2 regions of the Paenibacillus nuruki genome follow, and region 2 is predicted to be linked to the other one. Evidence: riboswitches for the same ligand, from Rfam matches in the RefSeq annotation. Region 2 holds a riboswitch; the other holds the start of a gene.
The links. A riboswitch is a leader RNA that binds a small molecule or an ion and turns the genes downstream of it on or off. The one in region 2 is predicted to bind glycine.
Positions count from the first base shown of each region.

Region 1 (8,441 bases), 170 kb from region 2:
TTCCAGTGCTCCTTGAATACTTTGTTGTGGTTGATAAGGATGAATCTTCGCAAACCCTGCATAACGAGCTACATCTTCATTGACTTTAGGATTGTATTTCATCGTACAAGAACCCAGCGGATAGAAGCCATTATCTACGCCAAAGTTACGACGGGACAATTCTGTATAATGACGAATCACATCGACTTCATATACTTCAGGTAAAGCAGGTTCTTCTTTACGAAGCATTTCTTGTGGAATCAATTGAGAGACTTCGACACGAGGAACATCGCAATCTGGTAAAGAATAACCGATTCGACCCGGTTGACTCAATTCAAAAATCAAAGCTTTTTCAGTAACAACAGCGCCTTGTACAGAAGTAACGGTCTCATGGACTACAGTTTCGTTTGTCATAGGATTGCCTCCAGTTCAGTTGCCAATAGATCTATCTCTGCTTTGGTACGTTTCTCTGTGACTGCGAACAAGATGTGACCGGACAATTCAGGATAAGATAGGCTTAGATCATAACCACCAATCATGCCTTTAGCTAACAGTTGAGTATTAACATCAGCGACTGAAGTGCCTTGCGGTAAAGCTAGTACAAATTCATTGAAAAAAGGAGATTGGAATGCTAATTTGACATTAGGGATAGAAGATAAAGTTTGAGCAGCATAATGAGCTTTTTGCACATTCAGATCAGCTACATCCACCATACCTTGTCTACCCATGACAGATAGATATACCGATGCACACAGCGCAAGCAATGCCTGATTGGAACAAATATTTGATGTCGCTTTGTCACGACGGATATGTTGCTCACGAGTCTGCAACGTCAATACAAAACCACGTTTACCATCAATATCTTTGGTCTGACCTACAATTCGTCCAGGCATACGGCGCATAAGCGGTTGAGCCACAGCGAAGAATCCACAAGTTGGCCCACCAAGCGACATCGAAATGCCAAGCGGCTGTGCATCACCAACAACGATATCAGCTCCAAGTTTACCAGGAGATTCGAGTAGTCCCAGTGAAATAGGATTCGTACTCACTACCAATAAAGCACCTTGGGCATGAGCAAGATCAGCAACTGCTTGAATCGCTTCAATACCACCGAAAAAATTAGGGGATTGGACAAGCACAACAGCGGTCTGCTCATCAATCGCTTCAGTGAGCACCCCAATATCTGTGACTCCATCGCCATAAGGCACTTCAACTACATCCAGATTAAGACCACGAGCGTAACTGCGAACGACTCCGCGTGATTCAGGATGGATCGTAGAAAGAGCAATAATCTTTTTGCGTCCTGTAGCTGATGCTGCAAGGGAAGCTGCTTCGGCAAGTGCTGTTGCGCCATCATACATACTTGCATTGGCTACAGCCATTCCTGTCAGTTCACAGATATAGGACTGAAATTCAAAGATCGCTTGTAATTCACCTTGACTGATCTCTGGTTGATATGGAGTATACGCTGTATAAAATTCAGAACGAGAAATTACATGATTAATCACAGATGGCAAATGGTGATCATACAATCCTGCACCCAGAAAGCTAGTGTACCGATCTGTATCTGCATTTTGCCCTGCAAGACTAGACATATGACGAGTCAGTGTATATTCATCTAGCATTTCAGACATGGGCATGGTGCCTTGATAACGAAGGGATGCCGGAATATCTGTAAATAAATCCTCTATCGAAGAAGCACCAACAACCTCTAACATCTCTGCTTCATTCTGTGGGGTCATTGGAATATAACGATGCGATTTCATAAAGGTAGACTCCTTTGGGGCAACATATCAGTCGCCTTGTAATTTTATTTAGTGACAGAAGATGCTCGTTTGTAGAAAGGTGCTTTCACCACTTCAGCTTTGAGCATTTTACCGCGAATCTCAAGTTCTATCGGTGTTCCTAGAGCAGCACTGTCAGCTTCAATTAAAGCAAGTCCAAGATTACGCTTAAGTGTAGGAGATTGAGTTCCTGTCGTCACTTCGCCGATTTGTCGACCGTTCTGGTAGACAGGATAGTGCGGGCGAGGAATACCACGGTCGATCATTTCTACACCCACTAATTTACGAGACAATCCTTTTTCTTTTTGCGCGACTAGAGCCTCTTTGCCTGTGAAATGTTCTTTGTCCAACTTTACAAAATAGCCAAGTCCCGCTTCGAGTGGAGAAATATCTGCCGACAGCTCTTGACCATACAGAGGAAGACGAGCTTCAAAGCGAAGCGTATCCCGTGCACCCAGTCCACAAGGAATCAAGCCAAGCGGTTCACCTGCTTGCAATAGCTTTTCCCAGATGAGAGGAGCATCTGTTGCAGATACATATAGTTCATAACCGTCTTCACCGGTGTAACCTGTACGAGAGATGAGCGCATGAACGCCAAAAATCTCAGCTTTTTCGATAAAAGAAAATCCTGCCAGTTCAGCATAACGATCGCTTTGTGTAGCCGCTTGTAAAATAGCAACCGCTTGAGGACCTTGTAAAGCAATCAAAGCAGTTTGTTCTGAAATGTTCTCAAGAGTGACATTGGCAGGCAAAGACTGCTTCATCCAATCGATATCTTTATCAATATTCGAGGCATTGATCACGAGCATATAATGTTCTTCGCCCAGACGATATACCAATAGATCATCGACTACACCACCTGTTGGATAGCACATTAATGTATATTGGGCTTGTCCATCTTGCAAGCGAGAAGCATCGTTAGTTAATAATTGTTGTAAATAGGCAAGGGAACCTTTACCTGAAATGATCACTTCACCCATATGAGAAACATCAAATAATCCAGCTTGTTCACGAACCGCTTCATGTTCTTTTTGAATTCCTGTAAATTGAACAGGCAATTCCCAACCGCCAAAATCGATACAGCGTGGGGAACCAGATTGAGCATAAAGAGGAAAAATCGGCGTACGCTTCAGTTCTGTTGTCATGATCGTCACCTCATCGAATTAGTTTGTAGCGAAAAATCGCATATATCATTTTTTGTGAAAAAAGAATAAAATCATCCGAAAAAGCTCAACAAAAAAGACAGAGAGAAAAGGAAATAAGCAGGTGCTATACCTGAAATATTTCTTTTTCTCCCTGTCCTTGATACCTGAGAGTTACCTTGTGCTCAATAGCTTATAAGCAACAAGTTTCCCCTTGGGTGATTGGTTGTTATCATTCGGATATTCGTCGGTGACCGAATGATGCCAATTCTCTCCAGAGCTGCGTCCGGTACAGGTCCCTTTTACCTGAGAGATTCACCATTACTGGCTTACTCCTTCGGCGCTGTCATGGTTCTGAACAGTCTCTCCCTGTACTTTCATTCGCTACATATGATGTTATGTATTTCCGAACATTAAGTATTGAAACAGTGGTGAATGTATGTATATTATATTAATACTTGATTCAAAAAGCAATGTCAAGAGTATTGACAGTATAATCTGCCTTGCTATACGCTTGTGTGCATGAAGACATTACAACCATGAACCGGAGGAATGAACAATGAGTGAGATTAAAGATCAATTGCTGTATAGTGCAGAACATGAATGGGTAGAGCGTATTAGTGATGATACGGTTCGTATCGGTATTACTGATTTTGCTCAACATCAGCTAGGAGATATCGTATTTGTTGAATTGCCACAAGCAGGTGCAGAAGTTGCTTCTGAAGCTGTGATCGGCACGATTGAATCGGTCAAAACAGTATCTGATCTTTTTAGTCCGGTGACAGGTACGATCACTAATTTTAATCCTGAACTGGAAACAGAACCTGAACTGGTGAACTCTGATCCTTACGGACGTGGCTGGATGGTTGAAGTTAAAGTCAGTGGTGACCTAGATAGTGCATTATCAAGCCTTTTGAGTGCAGAAGCTTATGCTGAACACGCCCAAGACTAACTCATACACTGTCAATCTATACAAAAGAAGGATATAAAATCTATTTATATGTATTGTAACAAGAACAAGACTGAAAACCTAGATGGGGATCAGTCTTTTTTGTTATGTATATTTTTGATACAGGTAATTAAAGTGCACAATAACGACATTCTTTTTTATTTTAGGTTGGAGGAATCTGCATAATACGATAGAATGATTAAATAAAGAAAAAATAGAATTTTTTTACATAGATCCAATAATGAATGTACACTGCGACATGTACAACATACCTATTTTATTGATGATTACCTCTGGAGGGGAGATTGTTGTCTAAATATCTATATCGTTTATTTCTGATTATGGTGATATTGGGATCGTTACCTGTACTGGTAATCGGGATATTTTCTTATACGTTGGCGGCAGGTGATGTCGAGCAGAAAGTGCAAGATGGTAATGCACAATTATTAAATGAAACTCAATTACGTGTAGATCAAGTACTCAAAACATTGCAGTTGTCTGCTGTACAATATGTCAATTCGCCGTTTGTTACGGAAACGATGAAGCAACCTTTGCAATCGGGAGACTTTGAAAAAATACGTAATTTGACGACCGGATTTAATAATTTGCAAACGATTACATCGCTAGATCAGATACGTTTAATTAACTTTGAGCATAACTGGGTAGTCTCAGGAACATCATTCAGTCAAGTATCTGATGCAGAAGATCAAAGTGTGCTTCGATCATACCGACACAATCGAAATAGCATGTTCTGGGTAACCGATACTTCAATAGCGAATAACGGATATACGTCAAATATAGATATGATCTCAGAAGAGGAATTGGACTCAGGATCGCCTGAAAAGGAAACAAAAGTAACCAGTATGGTGTTCAAAATTCCACTATTACCTTCGACCGGTGAACCACGTGGACTGTTAGTCTTGGATATTGCCAATGATGAAATTGATAATTGGGTCACCAGCAGTACACGTCTGGGACAAATATATGTGTTTGATCAATACCAACAAGAATTTCTAGATAACGGTCAGAGTGCACAATATCCTGGATTACAAAATGAAGTGTTTGCTCATGTTCATCAAGGAGAACGTCAAGGATTTTTTAATTGGAAAAGTGAAGGTGAAGAAGTGGGAGTGACTTATTCTTCATCGACACTGAACGGATGGGTATATGTGTCTGTCGTATCTATAGGACAGATTACGTCCCAGACAAGAAAAATAGCAGTATTAACGATTAGTGTCTGTGTAGCGATGTTATTGTTAACTGCACTATTGGCTTTTCTCAGCAGTCGTCGTATGTATTCTCCTGTGTCTAAATTAATGCAGTTATTAGGTGCCAGTGACTCTGTAGATTATACCGGACGGCTCAAGGCAGAAGAGCCATCCACAGCTACAGGGTATAGACGATTATGGTTAGGTCACCGAAAAGGATTAGCTGGAGATCAACATAAGCCAGTGAAAAGACGAGATGAATTTGCTTATATTGGAGAACAAGTAGAGCGGATGCGCTTAACAGGGCGTGAGTTAGAAGAGCAGATTCGGGGACAGGTTCCGCAATTGCGAGAATTATCAGTGATTAAGTTGATCAGCGGGCAGATTCCTGCTAATGAATTTGAACGTCGCCGTCTAATCTATGGATTTCCTGAATCGGTTCGTTCTATGGCGGTATTGGTATTACAGATCGATACGGTACAAGGAACACGCTATGAAGAAACCGATCGAGAACTGTTACTGTTTGCTATTAATAATATGGTGTCTGAATTGATTTCGGTAGAACATCGCTTTAGTCCGGTATTGATCGAACAATCTCAAGTTAGTATTCTGGTCCAACCCGCAGATAATGAAGATGCTACTTCGTGGTATCACAGTCAAGCAGAGCGAGTACGTACTCAAATTCAAGACTATTTATCGTTGTCAGTCAGTATCGGGATCAGCCGTCCATTTGAACATTATCAAGGAGCACCTGATGCCTATGGAGAAGGACTAGAAGCACTCAAGCAACGAATGAGTCTGGGCAACAAATTGATTATTCATTTTGAAGATATTGATCATAGTACGCCTATGGAAGTAGCAGTCTATACTCAGCTCAAACAGTTAGAAGATCGTATTATCCAATCGCTGCAAAATGGAGATTATGAGCAGACTCCACTGTATTTCGATGAATATATTCGTCATGTTATGGACAAAGAAATACATTTCCGCGATTATCCAGTATTGCTAACCCAATTGGCTGCTCGTGTATATGAGATGGTACAGCAAAAAGGTGGAACTGTTAATGGAGTCTTAGGTAAAAAAGCATCGCTGCATCGCTTGCTTGAACTACAGACGGTAGAAGAAATCAGACACTGGTTCACTCATGCACTATTTGAGCCGTTACAGCAATTTTTACAAAGCCAATCGGAGTCACAGTATATCAATATTGCCGATCAGATGATCCAGATTATCCAACAGCGATATGAACAAGATTTGTCCTTAGAAATGTGTGCAGAACAGCTTAACTTTCATCCAGTGTATTTAAGTCGTGTTTTCAAAAAAGAAACAGGTATTAAGTTTAGTGATTATGTAGCTGAATATCGAATGAATCAAGCGAAAAAATGGTTAGAAACAACCGACTGGCGAATTGCAGATATCGCAGAAAAATTAAGCTACAGTAACACGACAGCCTTTATCCGTATTTTTCGTAAAATAGTAGGAACGACTCCTGGTAAATATCGTGAAGAACATCGAAGTCGGAAGTTGATTTGAGTAAATACGAGTTGAATTCAGCATATATAGAGGTTGAAAAAAGGTTATTATGTTCCCAAAAAAGAAGCTAAAACCCTGATACAGTAAGGATTAGCTTCTTTTTTTACATATAAAGCTAAAATTGGATGATAGCCTGTTATTCTTCTGGAAGCGACAATGAGTCTATAAAAATGTTAACGCTTTCAAGGAGGGTGAAGGATGGAAGCCAAATCGGTCAAATCATCTACACGGATACGTACAAAGGAACGTCAGGCAAACATGTCATGGAAAGAATTTTACAAAAATCGTTGGTTGTACATTATGTTATTGCCGGGAATTATTTATTTTGTCGTCTTTAAATATGTACCGATGTATGGAATTGTGATGGCGTTTCAAGATTATGTTCCTTACCGAGGAATCTGGGAAAGCAATTGGGTAGGATTCAAGCATTTTGAACGCTTTTTCAGTGAACCGCAATTTTGGATGTTATTTCGCAATACGCTGATCTTAGCACTGTACAATATTATCTTCTTTTTTCCTTTACCCATTATTGTATCGTTGATGCTTAATGAAGTGGTGACAGAACGATTTAAGCGGTTCGTCCAGACGTTAATCTATGTACCGCATTTTGTCTCATGGGTTGTCGTTGTTGGTGTATTTTATATGATTTTTACCACAGAAGGTGGTATTTTAAACGAATTGATCTTTGCGATTACCGGACAAAAAATAGCATTTTTATTAGAACCCGGTTGGTTCCGCACGATGATTATTTCGCAATCGATATGGAAAGAAGTCGGTTGGGGAACGATTATTTTTCTAGCGGCTTTGTCAGGTGTAGATACTCAGTTATATGAAGCTGCCCGGATGGATGGAGCAAGTCGTTGGAGACAGTTATGGCATATCACATTACCAGCGATTCGCAGTACGATTATTATTTTACTTATTTTGCGTCTGGGTACGTTTTTGGATACCGGATTCGAACAGATTTTCTTAATGCTGACTTCTACAAACCGTGATGTAGGGGAAGTGTTCGATACTTATGTATACGTCAAAGGGATGACTCAAGCCCAATACAGTTACAGTGCCGCTGTGGGACTATTCAAATCTGTGATCGGCTTGCTACTGGTTGTCGGTGCTAATCAATTAGCCAAAAAATGCGGAGAAGAAGGCATTTATTAATGTATCTATCGTCCGAAAGGAGACCACATGATGAAACAAGATCGTACATTAGGAAATCGGTTATTTGATTATACCAATCATACTTTGTTGTTATTGTTAGGGATTGTAACGGTATTACCTTTTATCTATATCACTGCTGTATCGTTTACCAGCCCAGCCGAAGTTGCTAAAGGAGGATTTATTCTTTTTCCCAAAGAATTCTCTCTTGCCGCTTATCGCTATATCTTCTCAACGTCTACACTACTGAACAGTCTATGGGTATCAATCTATATTACTGTACTCGGTACACTGATTAACTTGCTACTGACGACATTGATGGCATACCCGCTATCTCGTCCTTATTTGCGAGGCAGAAAATACATCATGCTCGGTGTACTGTTCACCATGTTATTCAGTGGCGGAATGATTCCTACGTACTTTGTAGTCAATTCACTACATTTAACAGATACATTATGGTCGCTAATGATTCCCGGAGCGATTAGCGCTTTCAACTTAATTGTACTCAAAAACTTTTTCCAACAGATTCCGGACGGACTGGAAGATGCCGCCAAGATTGATGGATGTAACGACGTATCGATCCTTTTCCGTATCGTCTTACCACTATCTTTACCAGCAATGGCAACTTTTGCACTGTTCTACTCTGTAGCTCACTGGAATAGCTTCTTTAGCGCTATTCTATATATCAATG
Region 1 covers NZ_OY725677.1:502,931-511,371, forward strand. Annotated here, with positions in the region: gene gcvPB (aminomethyl-transferring glycine dehydrogenase subunit GcvPB) at 1-393, opposite strand, end outside; gene gcvPA (aminomethyl-transferring glycine dehydrogenase subunit GcvPA) at 390-1,745, opposite strand; gene gcvT (glycine cleavage system aminomethyltransferase GcvT) at 1,790-2,908, opposite strand; glycine riboswitch at 3,189-3,286, opposite strand; gene gcvH (glycine cleavage system protein GcvH) at 3,465-3,857, shown strand; gene RCP16_RS02370 (helix-turn-helix domain-containing protein) at 4,163-6,595, shown strand; gene RCP16_RS02375 (ABC transporter permease) at 6,854-7,753, shown strand; gene RCP16_RS02380 (carbohydrate ABC transporter permease) at 7,784-8,441, shown strand, end outside.
Region 1: linked by a shared signal. The riboswitch ahead of gcvT (glycine cleavage system aminomethyltransferase GcvT) and the one ahead of sdaAB (L-serine ammonia-lyase, iron-sulfur-dependent subunit beta) in region 2 are both predicted to bind glycine.

Region 2 (8,441 bases):
ATGCACTATATGTTGCAGGATCATTCCACAGTACAGGCGCTTCTATATTCACCCGATCAAATACAAATGAAGGTTCCACTGGAGGCAACACAGGAGGTGCGACGGGTGGCACAGGCACTTCTGGATTAGGACTAGGGTTGTTGCGATCATGGTCTTTGTCTTTAGGATTTGCCCGGCTACCTGTCAGTTCAGGCGTACTATCTACAGAATTTGATCCAGACGTTGGTTCAGAATGATCTTTTTCTATTATTACAGGTGGACGCTCGGGAGTCAGTACAGGTGGAGTTACCTCTGTAGAGCGGCTGGCTAACAACTGCTGTGCACGCTCCTGTAAGTTATCTCCTGATTGCAGTACCCGATAGGCTACCAAAATAGCCGCTTGACGTTGTACAGGTTGCTTGGGTGCAAAATGATGCTGCTCATTGCCTTGCATCAGTCCTAATTGCTCCATTAACCACACACTAGATTTGGCATAATCTGAAATATCGGCTTGATCTTCAAATGTCGATACATTCGTCACCTGTTGCTGATCAGTCAAGCCAAGATAACGAGCATACCAGACAGCGACATCTTGACGACTAATCGGTTGCTTTACACCGAATTCGGTAGCACTGATTCCTTTGGTAATATCATACTGATATAAAGCACTAACATAAGGAACTGCCCAAGGTGATACATCGGTAAAAGGGAGTACCGTTCCAGGTTCTGATGTCCAATTTAAGCTTTTAACAAATACACTTGCCCATTCTTGTCTAGAAATAGAGCGTCTCGGCTGAAAGCTGCCATCCTGATAGCCTGTAATGACTCCTTGTGCTGACAATGACGTAATAGCATCAACAGCATAAGATTGTCTAATATCTGTAAAGGCTTCTTTGCTCATCGCTGATATATCGGTGGCATTCGTACAGAACAGCAATACAATCAACAAACAAGCTATATATTGCTTCATATGTGTTGACCCCGCTTTGGATATCATATAATTAGTTATAACCTGTTCTACTTCAAACAAGCTATAACGTTGTATTCACCTCCAAACACATCTTATGAACCTATAATTTGAAATTAAATTCATACTTTAGACTCATTTAATTAAGTAAATACATCTAATCTAGGGTAAAAGTTGAGCAACTATACTACTAATTTATTTACGTATATATCGAATTATACAACAATTTATCGGAATATTAAGGAAAGGTTTGAAGAAAAATCGAAAAAAGTCGTTTTATTATAAACGACTTTCTTCATTTCACTTCAAATAGTTCATGTGAGGAAGTTAATTTTTATTTTCTTGTCTTCTGCGTCTTAATTCTTCAGTGATTTTGCGTCCGGTTGGTGTCTGTGCTAATCCTCCGCGGGCCGTCTCACGATGCTCACTTGGCATAGAACGTCCGACTTGTAACATCACATCGACCACCTCATCTGATGGAATAGCGCTACGCACTCCAGCAAGTCCCATATCTGCCGCTGCTAACGCATTCACTGCACCTAATCCATTACGAACAATACAAGGAATTTCGACAAGTCCAGCGACTGGATCACAGATTAATCCCAATGTATTTTTGAGAGCCAATCCTACAGCATGCATAGCTTGCTCGGGTGTACCGTTACGCATCTCGACCATCGCTCCTGCTGCCATCCCAATTGCTGAACCGACTTCTGCCTGACATCCACCTTCTGCGCCTGAGATCGAAGAATTGTTGGCAATCACATAACCGATCGCTCCTGCTGCAAATAGTCCTAGAACCATATGATCATCATCCCATCCAAAACGTTCTTGCGAACTGACAAATACGCCAGGAATAATTCCACATGAGCCGGCGGTTGGTGTAGCAATAATACGACCCATCGAAGCATTGACTTCAGATACAGCTAGCGCATACGCCATCGCACGAGTAGCATCACTGCCTGAAGAAGTTTCTCCACTTAACATATACTCATGCACACGGCGTGCATCTCCGCCCGTTAGACCGCTTCGTGAAACGGTATCTTCTGTAATTCCGCGGTGTACTGCTTCTTTCATCACTTGATAATAATCTGCCATCTGCTGGATCACTTCAGGTTCACTAACCCCTGTTTCTTTTACTTGTTCTTCAATCATCAGTTCCGCAATCGTGAGTGAACGTTCTTCACATAACCGAACAATATCTTTTAACGTGCGAAATTGCATATTCTATACTCTCCTTTGTCTTTCATTTACTTCAAGTCTATAACAGCCGCACGAGTTACATAAGGCAATTGTAAAATACGATTCAACACATGCGGATCAGGCGCAGTATCCAATTCGATAACAGTCATCGCTTCACCACTACGAGCTTTGCGATCCACATCCATAAATCCAATATTGAGTTCCGCATCACTAAGTGTACGTGTAATATCAGCCAGTACACCTTTACTATCCGTGTGTTCTACAGCAAGCATCGGATACTGACCAGAGCCTCGTACATCGAATCCATTTAATTCATGAATCTCAATATTTCCGCCACCGATCGAAGCACCTGCTACTTCAGCTGTTTCTGTTCCATGCTGTACAATAATTCGCACAAAGTTAGGATGCGGATAATTGCCTGTGCCTTTATCAAAAGAAATCGTTATCCCTTGACGATCGGCTTCTTCTGCTGCATCTGGTAAGCGATCATCATCGGTATCATAATCAAGCAGACCACCGACAAGTGCTAGATCTGTACCATGTCCCCAGTACGTTTCTGCAAACGAACCATACAAAACAATCTTTACATGCTCAGGGCATGCTCCTAAAAAATGACGAGCCGCTCTTCCTAGGCGAGCTGCTCCTGCTGTATGTGAACTAGACGGTCCTACCATCGCCGGCCCTATAATATTGAATACATTTTTAAAACGCATAAATTCCTCTTCTCCCTTATCACCAAAATATGCGCGCACAAAAAAAGACAGGGAATAGCCCGCGCGTGGCTTATTCCTCTGTCCTCGTTACCTGAGAGTTTGGACCGAATCGTATCGGTTGTACTCCTTGGGTGGCTGGTATGCTCTCTCCAGAGTTGCATCCGATAGCGGTTCGGGTACCTGAGAGATTAATCAATCATCGCCAAATGATTAACTTGCTCCTTCGGTGGTGGATCACATACATCCACAGACTCTCCCTCTATCTTCATGTGCAGTTATTTATTTGAATGGTTCGTTATTAGTTAAATCACGTGAATACGTTCGATACCTTTAGCTTAATTCAGCATACCTGACACTGTCAATTGATTGATTTGAAAAAGGATACTTTTGTGCATAAAGACAACAAAGTCCTTTCCCGATATGCTCGAAAAAGGACTTTGATTGGACTATCATAGTATCATTTATCTATCTATACTTGTAGATACAACTATCCTCGTAATAACGATTCTGCGCCATCTACAAATATCTCTGTACCGGTTACATGTGAAGCTTCACTAGAAGCCAAGAATAGCACTAGATTAGCCACTTCTTCGATTTTACCAGGTTCGCCTTTAAGCGGATGATCGCCTTCTGGGAATTCCATTGGAATTTCGACTTCTTTTAGATCGTCACTTGGATACGTATTGTCGTCGATTTCGGTATCGATCGCTCCCGGACAGACCGCATTAACTCTGATTTTATAGCGTGCAAGTTCTAGCGCCGCCATTTTCATAAATGCTACTTGCGCTGCTTTGGTTGAAGCATATGCAGAGAATCCTACATTAGAGAATACACGATTACCATTGATTGAACTTGTAATAATAATACTACCGCCCTTTTCTTTCAAATGAGGGATAGCGTATTTTACAGTTGCAAATGTGCCTCGTAAATTAATCTCTACCGTTTGATTCCAATCATCTATTTCTAATGTTTCGATAGGGGATTTGCTACCATTGATTCCTGCATTCGCAAATACAATATCCAATTGACCTGCTTCAGCCACTACTTGTTTCATAGCACTTTCAATCATTTCTGGTTTGGAAATATCGCACTCAATCACATATGCTTTTCCGCCAGCTTTTTCAATTTCGGCTTTGGTTTCTTCTGCATTTTCAGGCGTACGATCTAACATATATACAACAGCACCTTCTGCCGCAAATCGTATCGCTGATGCTTTACCTATTCCTGATCCGCCACCTGTTACTGCTGCTACTTTACCTACTAATTTTGTTTCTGCCATGTGGATAAGCCTCCATATTTCAGAATGTGTTTGTACTAGATAACTGTTTTTTGATACTCACAACGTTATCTGTTTTCCTATTGTAAGTACCCTAGCAGACAGAACAATGAAACAGATGATAACGTATTATTCGATAGAATGTGCAGAATCATTCTTTTTGGGCTTCGGTAAAAGAACAGAAAAGACAGAACCTTCATTCGGTCTCGATACAAAACTTAATTCACCCTTATGATCGTTAACAATTCGTTGCGTAATATATAATCCAAGCCCCGTTCCTTTGATTTGATGTTCAGACGCAGAACTTGCTCGGAAAAATTTTTGGAAAATACGAGCTTGATCTTCAACAGGAATACCTATTCCTGAATCTTCTATAGATACACGAATCTGATGAGGTAATTCTTCAATCACAATATGAACAAACGATTCAGCAGATGAATATTTAAGCGCATTGCTGATTAGATTCTGAAAAACTTGAATTAAACGATGATGATCACCGGTAATAAAGACTTCATCAACCCCTTCATGATGAAGAATAATACGATCTCTCGAATCTGGATTCCATTGATGACAGATTCCTTGTAACAGTTCATATAAAGGAATATACGTCATATGATATTCGGCATGATCTGCTTCGATGCGCTGAATATCGAGGAAATCATCTAACAAATGAGACAATCGTTGCCCTTCTTGATGAATCGTTTCTATAAAAGTATGTCTTTTCTCAATCGACATATCCTGATAGATCATTAACATTTCGATATATCCCATCATCGCTGACAAAGGAGTACGCAATTCATGAGAAACGACACTAATTAACTCATTTTGCATTTGTTTGACCTGTTCTTCTTCTGTACGATCCCGAAAAACAAGAATAACACCATGTTCAATCTGTTGTACGGTATCGGTCACTGGAGTGACATAAAGCGATAAAATCTTTTCATTTTTCAGCAATACAAGCTCGCCTTGATTCCAATGAGGTTCACCATTTAAGAATTGTTCTAACTTTTCAATCCATGATGATGTGCCTTCAATCAGTTGATCTTCAATATGATGTAACAATTGCTGTACCGAGTAGCCGGTATAATCTTTGATTTTGAATAGCGATAACATCGTAGGATTGATAAAAGAAATGATTCCTTTTGAATCACACATCACAATACCTTCTTGTACCGATTCAAGTAGATTCCCTGTAATACTTTTCTGCTTTTCAGCTACACCCTGCTCTTCTCGCAAGCGATCATTAAGTGCTTCTAATTGACGTTCATGCTCATTGCGCTGTGCACGTTCTTTTTCCTGCTGGGTTAAATCATGTACAAAGAAAGTCTGAAAAGAAGATTCTTCTGCCAAAATTTCACTACGTGTCAGTTCCACCTGAAAAGGCGTATCATCCGAACGTATCGCTGTAATAGAATGATTGGAGTCTTCCTGCTGACTTGTGTCGATAACCAATAGATCTGATAAAGGCCTGCCAATGACCTGTTCACGACTGTACTTGAACATCTGCTCTGCCGCAGGGTTAAATTCTGTAATCTTCATCTGATGATCGGTTGAAATAATACCGTTAATCGCATATTTGAGAATAGCCCTTTTCTGTGATTCACTTTCAGCCAGATCAAAAGTACGTTCGACTACACGAATTTCTAGATTTTCTTTATCCCGTTGAATTTGCAAAAACTGATTCTCCAACACAAGCGATACCAATTTGAAGTTCTCGATCAATGCATGAAATTCGGAAATATTGCTGTTAGGCCAATCAATAGGCGTATCTTTAACCAATTTACGTGGAATATTGTTAGACGCTTTGGCTAATTCCAGTAAAGGTTTGGTAATTTTGCGACTAATCGGTCGTGCTAACAAAATCGCAATACCAATAACGATCAGAATCGTAATAATACTCTGAATATAAAATATATAAATACGTTCTAAATAAAACGCCGCTGTCAATTTTAAAAGTAATCGATAATTATGATTTAGTGGAATATCCATAACAAAGTACGACTCCTGCCATCTCTCGATCAGGGTTAACCGATTTAACGGAAAATGATGAAAAATTCTTGCTCCGTCTGCTGTTTCTTTAATCATCAACGATTCATAACTTCCATCTTGAACGAGTTGTTTTGTTGTCTTATTATCTAGTGTGCTGTACATGGACGAACCTAACGGACTAACCAGAACAGAATCAATATAGAAATTTTTTTTATATTGATTCATTAACGGTTTGACTGTACGCATATCCGAAAAACTACCTTCAATATCTTGCTTATAAATATAAGAAGAACGTTCCAAATACGAAGAATACAATCCTCGAATATCTTGAAATTGCTGATGACTGCTAACGGTTAATAATAGCAATGACGTAAAGATAACAAAGGCAATTAAATACTTAAAAATAATTCGCCCCAACGAAATCGTATACGTAGGCTTAATATCTATTTTGATACGACTTATAATACTTTCTAACAAAATCGAAGCGATCAATAAATTGATAATACTGTTAAAACTTTGTTCCAGAATAACCAGTGTCATCATCTTGATTCCCATTTCATCAAGACGGTACTGGTACATTAAGAATACTAAAGGGAGTCCGATACATCCCCAGAATAAAAGATCGCCTTTAAACAAAATACCTTTATTAAACCACTTAAAATAAAAGTACAAAAACAAAATTTCCAAGCCAAACAAGCCGGTCATGAAAAGATAAGACCCGCCAAATCCAAAAGGTATATTTATAGCGAGTAAAGCAGGCACAGCAAATCGTAATCCGTAGAGACGAAAAATAATCAAAAGTGCTGCGCTGCCAAGTGCAAATCGTAAATTTAAAGATAAATCCCATTTAAAATAATTACCTGCTATGCCCAAGATCGTTAAGATGATTGTTCCAATCCAAGGCGATCGGAACCAAAGAAGTATTCTGTATTTCATGACTAACGGTCCTTTCTACCACGGACAGCAGGTTAACCCGAAAGACCTTCTGATAACAAAATATCTGGATTCACTCCAGGATATTCGTATCTAAAAATGTCAGTCTCCGATACAGCTTTCCCTATCTGTGACTCAATAAATTCCAGTTCGCCTTCTGAAGCGCTAATATAATGTCTTATCTCAGGCTCTACGACAATGACATCACCTGGAGATACTATAGTTAGGACTCCATCAAGGCAAATCTTGCCTATACCTGATACAATAGTCCATACTTCTTTACGTAACTTATGTTCATGATAACTAATCGATCTACCTGACGTGATGACTACACGTTTAGTCACTGTTTCAAGTCCACCTTCATCTTTACGATGAGAAAGAATTGTTTGTTTTCCCCAGAATCGTTCTTCAAAACGTGGGGCAATTTCTACTTGCCCGACCATATCTTTAATGCCTGTTGCATCTTCCCGATCGGTAACTAATATGCCATCAGGTCCGGCAACCACGATAATACCTGGCACATTCCATACACTCACGGGTATATCTAATTCGTTGATAATTCGCGTCTTATCAGATAACGGAGAAATGTATCCTGAACCCGTGACATCAAAATCCATTTCACGAATTAAAGAGTCCCATGTTCCCAGATCGCGCCATTCTCCATTAAACGGTAATACTGATATATGACTTGTTTTTTCTACAACAGCTACGTCAAAGCTTGTTTTTGGTAACGACAAATAATTGCTTAGTAAATCATTATAATTGGAATTCCATCCTTGATGATCCATATGATCTAGCAGAAATCCTAAGCGAAATGCGAATACACCGCAATTCCACAATGCCCCTTTATGTATTAAGGATTGGGCAGTGATAACATCTGGTTTTTCTATAAATGAACAAACACCAAAATATTCCTTATCCACCATATCAGACAACAATGGTACAATATATCCGTATTTGTCTGAAGGCTCGGTAGGAGAAGCACCCATAAGAACTAAGTCATCACCAGAATTCTCTAAGATAGATGGAAGCTTACGCAAATGCTCAAAAAATTCATCACCGGCATAACCGTCTACTGGCATAACTCCTATCATTTCATCACGTTTGGCACCGGCATGATGATATAAATATGAAGCTGCTAAAGCGATTGCTGGAAAAGTATCCCTTTGCGCAGGTTCTTCGATAATGGTAGCATTTATACCAATTTGTCCTCGAATCAAGTCAGCTTGATGCCCGCTAGCCGAAAAATAAGCTTGCTCGGATAGCCCTGCATCTTGTAATTGTCGCCATATGCGCTGAAGCATACTTTCAGGCTGACCTTGATGGCGAAGAACGGGAAGAAATTGTTTGGGACGATTAACGTTCGATAAAGGCCACAGACGTT
Region 2 covers NZ_OY725677.1:674,850-683,290, reverse strand. Annotated here, with positions in the region: gene RCP16_RS03145 (DUF3863 domain-containing protein) at 1-949, opposite strand, end outside; gene sdaAA (L-serine ammonia-lyase, iron-sulfur-dependent, subunit alpha) at 1,274-2,167, opposite strand; gene sdaAB (L-serine ammonia-lyase, iron-sulfur-dependent subunit beta) at 2,194-2,859, opposite strand; glycine riboswitch at 2,936-3,014, opposite strand; glycine riboswitch at 3,018-3,128, opposite strand; gene RCP16_RS03130 (SDR family oxidoreductase) at 3,347-4,138, opposite strand; gene RCP16_RS03125 (PAS domain-containing sensor histidine kinase) at 4,265-7,060, opposite strand; gene RCP16_RS03120 (sugar phosphate nucleotidyltransferase) at 7,093-8,441, opposite strand, start outside.